Regions from separate parts of the Pseudoalteromonas sp. 20-92 genome, predicted to be linked through region 1. Evidence: predicted binding sites of a transcription regulator. Region 1 holds the regulator's gene; the other holds the start of a gene.
The links. The regulator FliA, encoded in region 1, starts transcription of late flagellar genes. The targets are predictions, from matches to a motif close to CTAAAGNTNNNNNNNNNNNNGCCGATA.
Positions count from the first base shown of each region.

Region 2: NRL14_RS09575 (VC2046/SO_2500 family protein) is a predicted target of FliA. The motif match lies at 1,914-1,940, and genes of this name have one in related genera.

Region 1 covers NZ_JANJGQ010000003.1:174,433-177,856, forward strand. The annotation lists gene NRL14_RS04525 (chemotaxis protein CheA) at 1-59, opposite strand, end outside; gene NRL14_RS04530 (protein phosphatase CheZ) at 75-842, opposite strand; gene cheY (chemotaxis response regulator CheY) at 860-1,243, opposite strand; gene NRL14_RS04540 (RNA polymerase sigma factor FliA) at 1,284-1,994, opposite strand; gene NRL14_RS04545 (MinD/ParA family protein) at 2,021-2,881, opposite strand; gene flhF (flagellar biosynthesis protein FlhF) at 2,874-3,424, opposite strand, start outside.
Region 2 covers NZ_JANJGQ010000008.1:32,562-35,985, forward strand. The annotation lists gene NRL14_RS09555 (MHYT domain-containing protein) at 1-722, opposite strand, end outside; gene NRL14_RS09560 (M48 family metallopeptidase) at 926-1,612, shown strand; tRNA gene NRL14_RS09565 (tRNA-Tyr) at 1,644-1,728, opposite strand; tRNA gene NRL14_RS09570 (tRNA-Tyr) at 1,778-1,862, opposite strand; gene NRL14_RS09575 (VC2046/SO_2500 family protein) at 1,975-2,502, shown strand; gene NRL14_RS09580 (DUF6172 family protein) at 2,761-3,063, shown strand.

The sequences.
Region 1 (3,424 bases):
AGGATTTCTCCTGCTTCTACAAGAAAGTCTTGTAAAATATCTTCATCGACTTCAAACATGCAGTTACTCTCCTCTTAGAAGCCCAAACTTGATAAAAGATCATCGACTTCATCTTGATCAGACACAACATCATTACGTGATTCTTTATCAATAATAGGCCCTTCAGGACCTGCTAATGTTTCTGGGTCAACTGGGTCATCTATTTTTTGTGGTTTTAGGGTGACTGCTTTACTGATATCTTGTTCAGAAAAAGCAGTTAAAAGATGAAGTAAGCTTTCTTCAACTTCCCTAACAAGTTCTATAATTCGGCGAATTACTTGACCTGTCAAATCTTGATAATCTTGGGCCATTAATATGTTAGTCATGAAGCTTTGTAACTCATCAGTTTTATGATGAGAACTGCTCATGAATTTATCAATGCTGTGGCACAGTACTTTAAATTCACCGAGTTCAATTTCACGACTCATTAGACGGTCCCATGTCGGTTTGATATGGGATATTTCATCCGCTAACTGTTGTGCTATCGGTAAACTCGCCTCAACCGCATCCATGGTTTTATTTGCAGCATTTTCTGTCATCTCAATGACATAATTAAGCCGTTTTTTAGCATCAGGTATAGCGTCGTTAGTGAGATCTGTTAGGCGCGTGTCTAGCTCAAAGCCTTTTAAAGCTTCATGTAGTTGACGCGTCAACTTTCCCACTTCGTCAAATATTTCTGACTGCTCTTTAGATGCAGTATCTAAAATTAGTTGATCAGCTTTATCATGTTCGCCATTTTCTAAAAAAGTGACGAGCTGACGAGCTTGTTCTAACGTTATCCGAGGCGCAGCAGGTGCTGGCATAAGCCTTTCCCCTATTATTAACCTAAGCGTTCGAACACTTTTTCTAATTTAGTTTTTAATGTGCCAGCTGTAAATGGTTTTACAATATAGCCATTAACACCAGCTTGAGCCGCTGCTATTATTTGTTCTTTTTTAGCTTCAGCTGTCACCATTAAAACAGGAAGGTGTTTTAATTTATCGTCAGCCCTTATCGCTCTCAAAAGATCAATACCTTGCATTCCTGGCATGTTCCAATCTGTTACCACAAAATCAAAAACTTGATTTTGTAACATGGGTAAGGCTGTAGAGCCGTCATCCGCTTCTTGGACGTTGGTAAAGCCTAAGTCGCGCAATAGATTTTTAATAATACGTCTCATTGTCGAAAAATCATCAACAACAAGAATTTTCATGTTTTTATCCAAAACATCCTCCAGTGAGGTCTTAACCTGTATTTACTTACTACTAGTTTATCCAGTCATTGATTTTTGCTTTTAGCTTAATCATCGCCTGACCATGTATCTGACTTACACGCGATTCACTTACATCGAGTATATGTCCAATTTCTTTTAAATTCATTTCATCGTTATAGTACAAAGAAAGTACCATTGCGTCTCGCTCTGGTAATGACTTGATAGCATTTAATAATGATTCATTAAATCGTTCATTTTTAACGTTATTAAACGGTTTGTCTAGCGTTAAATCTTGGCCCGCCGTGGTAATAACATCTTCATCGACCCCGAGGTCTTCGATGCCTAACACTTTACTTGTGTTTACATCGTTTAAAATATGATGGTACTCATTTAACGAAATTTCAAGTTTTTCAGCAACTTCTATATCGGTTGGTTCACGATTCAAGCTACTTTCTAATCCAGCAATCGTCTCGGCTACAAGACGGCTTTTTCTATGAACCGACCGAGGAGCCCAGTCACCACGGCGCATTTCATCAAGCATGGCACCGCGAATTCGTATTCCCGCGAACGTTTCAAAACTTGCGCCTTTGGTTGCATCAAAGTTTTTTGATGCTTCAATTAGGCCTATCATACCCGACTGAATTAGGTCATCGAGTTGGACACTTGGAGGCAAACGAGCAATTAAATGACATGCCACTTTTTTGACTAGCGATGCATGTTTTTCAACAATCACATTTAAATTTTGTGTTGATTGATATCCCATAGCTCTATTTACCAATGTTGTCATAATTAGCCGTTAACTAGCTTCTCAATAAAAAACTCTAAATGTCCTGAAGGTTGGTTAGGTATAGGCCATTTCACTGCTCTTGTCGCCAGTGCTTTAAAGGCAACTGAAGCAGGAGAACTAGGAAAAAGTTCTACAATCACTTTTTGACGGCGAGTTGCCTTACGCATATTTTCGTCATAAGGGATTGTTGCAACCAACTCCATTGACACATCTAAAAATCGGTCCGTTACTTTTGAAAGTTTTGCAAATAACTCATGACCTTCACGCATACTACGAACCATATTAGCTACAATTTTGAATTTATACACCCCATGCTCACGACTTAACACTTTAATAAGTGCATAAGCATCTGTGATTGAAGTCGGTTCGTCGCACACTACAACCATTACATCTTGAGCAGCACGAGAAAAGCTCAGTACCATATCTGAAATACCCGCAGCGGTATCTACAATTAAGATATCAAATTCGGTATTTAATTCGCTAAAAGCGCGTATAAGGCCTGCATGTTCAGACGGTGATAATTCCACCATACTCTGAGAACCAGAGGTCGCTGGTACAATTTTAATTCCTGCAGGACCTTCAACTAAAATCTCATCGAGTTCACACTCACCAGAAAGTACATGTGATAAATTACGTTCAACCCGTAATCCGAGCATCACATCACAGTTCGCTAGACCTAAGTCGGCATCAAGTACTAAAACTCGATTACCTTGCTGGCCTAATGCTATTGCCGTGTTAAGTGAAACATTTGTTTTACCTACACCACCCTTGCCACCAGTAACAGCGATAACTTTTACGCCGTTGTTATTGTTTTGACTCATTTTGCGCAGGCCGCTTGCTTGATCTAATACTGTGTTAATCATACATCCCTACTGTGCTCGACGCCACTGCTTGGTGTCGTGAATGTTGTGCTTTTATTCTTTTCAAATACAATTGCTCAGCTTTTTTTACTAGTTTTTCTGCATTTGCAACACGAATGTCTTCTGGAACTCGTTGACCATTAGTAAGATACCCTATTGGAAGGCGATTTTGAATCGCAATACTAATAATCTCACCTAAACTTAAAGATTCATCCAACTTGGTGAAAATACAACCACTTAACTGCACTTTTTTGAAATGTCGTACTGTTTCTTGCAAGACATTTATTTGCGCTGTTGCACTTAATACTAAATAACTACGAATATCAACACGTTGATTGCGCATAAGCGTATTCAATTGCTCTGTTAAACGTAAGTCTCGTTGACTCATACCTGCTGTATCAATTAATACTAGACGTTTATTTCGTAAATGGTATAAAACTTCAGCTAATTCATTAGCATCTTTAACCTGCTTTACTCCACAACCGATAATTCGACCGTATGTTGCAAGTTGCTCATAAGCACCAATTCTGTATGTATCGGTGGTTA
Region 2 (3,424 bases), on a different contig from region 1:
GTTGCTACTGCAATAGCGATAAATGTTAAGCCAGCAGTGGCATCCGCATCTTCGTATAAAATAGGGGATGTAGCAACAAACCGTGTTGCGGCCATGCCCATATAGTGCATACCAGCGACGGCTAAACCTAAAATCACAGCGCTTATTAATCGGCTTTGAAAGGGGGCTAATTTAGGAAAAAATATTTCAAGATTAAAGCGACTATACAAAGCAATGAATGACAGTGCGATAGCAATAATAATAGATAAGCCAAATATTATAGGATCGTAGCGTAATAACGGTGCAAGTTGCATAGCAGCCATGCCACTGTAATGCATAGTACCAATGCCTGCACCAAGTAAAATCGAACAAGTAGCAAGTGTTTTTAAATTTCCATCACTATTTACCAGCATAGCCACAGCATACTGACAGGTCAAAAATGCAGGTATAAATGACAATAATGTAATCATGGGATCATATTGAATATTATTACAGAGTGAAAAAGCGAGCATACCAATAAAATGCATACTCCAAATACCAACAGAAAAAACAGTGGCTGCGGTAACATTGGCTAAACGCTGGTAGCTTGGGAATTTAGTACTTTTTGCTAAATCAATGAGTCTAGTGGTAAAAAATGCGGAAAATATAGCGATTAGGACGGACATTGAGACTAAAACAGGATCGTAAACCCCATTTACAATTAAACTAGGATCTTGGTCCGTAATGAAAAAAGCTGACAGCATAATAACTCACAATGTAATATCACTATTTTAGTTTAATATAATTAAGCAATTAATAAACAGTTAATTTACTGCAGTTAATAAAGCACTATTTCATAACAACTGAATGCGAGAGTACTTTAACTAATAAAGCTAATTTTTTTCATTAAGATGATGCTAATATATTACCTAGATGGGTAAATAATATTTATATTTGAGAAATTGAAGTGTTTGAATATCAGCTAAAAAAAAGCGCACGAAGAAAAACCGTTGCGATTAAAGTTCATAACCAACAGGTAACTGTATATGCACCTTGCTATATTGCAAAAAAGCAAATTGATAGCTGGCTTTTAGAAAAAAAGACGTGGGTTGATGCGCAATTGCTTAAGCAACTCACTGTTGTTGACTGCAAGCAATATCCCTTTGAAACTAAAAAAATATGTATTTATTCTGAGCAAGTAAATGTGCAGTTTGAGCAAGGTCACTGCTCTGGTGTAAAACCACAGTTAGCAGGCTTGTTAATTACGGTATCTAAACGTGTTAAACATCAACAATTAAAGTATCAAAAATTATTAGAAGAGTATTTAAAAGAGCAGTTAACAGCTTATATAGAAATGCGACTTACGTATTTTTGTACACAAATGAACGAGGCTTTACCACCCAATTTGAACATTGCGATTTATAAAAGAAAGTGGGGGAGTTGTAACAGCAAACGTGATTTGACCTTTAATCTACACCTTATTGGTGCGCCACAGCACATAATTGATTATGTAATAGTTCATGAGTTAGCACATCTGCGTCATTTAAACCACAGTAAAGCATTTTGGAAGCGAGTTGAAAAATTTTACCCTGATTATAAATCAGCATCACAATGGTTAAAAATTAATGGAATGGGCTTACAGTGGGTATTTTAGATTTTACTGATTACTAGGGGGGAATTAAAAGTGGTGGAGGGAGCTGGATTCGAACCAGCGAAGGCTGAGCCGTCAGATTTACAGTCTGATCCCTTTGGCCGCTCGGGAACCCCTCCACACTAATTTTGTTACATTTGGCCCCACTTAACTTAGCGGTAAGAAAAGTGGTGGAGGGAGCTGGATTCGAACCAGCGAAGGCTGAGCCGTCAGATTTACAGTCTGATCCCTTTGGCCGCTCGGGAACCCCTCCAATGCAACGGCGCTGATAATAGCAAAACTTATATTTAAGTAAAGGAAAAAGCTAAAGAAAAATGAAATAAAGCCGATAAATATCTATTACCTACAATAATCGGCTAAAGTCTATGCAAATCGACGATTTGTTAATCACAGAGAGTCAACTAAGTACACGGTTGAATAAAAGTGTACACGAACAACGTCGAGGAGAGTTTTCTCTTTTATTGGCAATGTTATCCCAAGATGCGCTTGATTTTAGTCAGTTCCATTTTCCAAAAACAGATATTGAAAATCCTATTGTTGAAGAAGAGACACTTCGTAAGCAATTTGGTTCGGGTCCGAAGCAGCCTTTAGCACCGGATGAGTTTAATATGTTGATTGGGCAACACAACGCCGCTTTATTATCAAATGTGGGAGAGCATGCAGGTATGAGCGATATTAAGTTACGACACTGCTTAAACCCTGAACCACTTTCAATAAGAAATGATTTAGCTCATATTCCACTCAATGTGCTTGATAATTGTGAGCTAGCTGTGCGCAGACGTATTAAGAACAAAGAGACTCAGCTATCGCATCCGCAAATGGACGTAGCTTCATTCTATGATGGTCTTAATGATGAATCATTACATCAACCGCTTCACTTAGCTACAGCATAATATTGACCTATAAAATAATTTATCTATCTACGATTTCAAATCAGCTTGTGTCAGGCCCAGTAAAACAAGCTTTAAATGGTCATTTTTATAATAATGATGGCTAAAAAGAGAGGCTTTGTAGCTATTTATAATGTTAATTGCCTAAAAATTGATTTAGTTTAAAAAAACCATCCAAAAATTTAATGCAATTGCTATAATGATGTCAAATGGTATGACATGAAATGCCGTTATCATTAAACCAAGGTAATTAGGAACGTAATGAAGAAAACATTCACGCTGAATCACGAGAAAATCAAATACCCTCGTATGGTCGATGCTGCAAAGCACGAAGTGAAAAAATATTTGAAAAGAGAACGTAATAAAACGCTACCTGAAGATGCTGATTACTGGGCATTTGACTGTAAGTTTGGTAATACAGCTGAAGATGCTCAAGTAGTGCACGTTGCAGAGATTAGCAATCATATCAGCGACATCGAAAAGCAAGATTTAAAGTCTTTCTACGTAGAGATTTTAGCAAAGCCGGCACAGCGTCAACAAGCTGATTTAGATGACGACGAGTAACTCTTAAATTTTAAGTACTCGTAAAGTAGAGATGGACCCAAGTGGTCCATTTTTGTTATGTGGGTTTTAATATCAATCTGAATAATACTAACCAACCAATCCGCAATCATGCTTAATCAGTTTGAGGGATTAAATCTGACGCTAACGGCGTTAAAAATTTCTGATATAGGACAATTAAATAACGATTTTTTGTCTTGCTATCGACACGATTCTGTTATCTAAAAATAGATCACTTAATTAAAAAAGTTGGTATAAGTATTTGAACAATATAAATTATCTAATAACCCTATAATACCAACCTGCATAAATCTTTGATCAATTTAACGAATTAAATTGCACTATAACGTCGTTAAAAATTTTT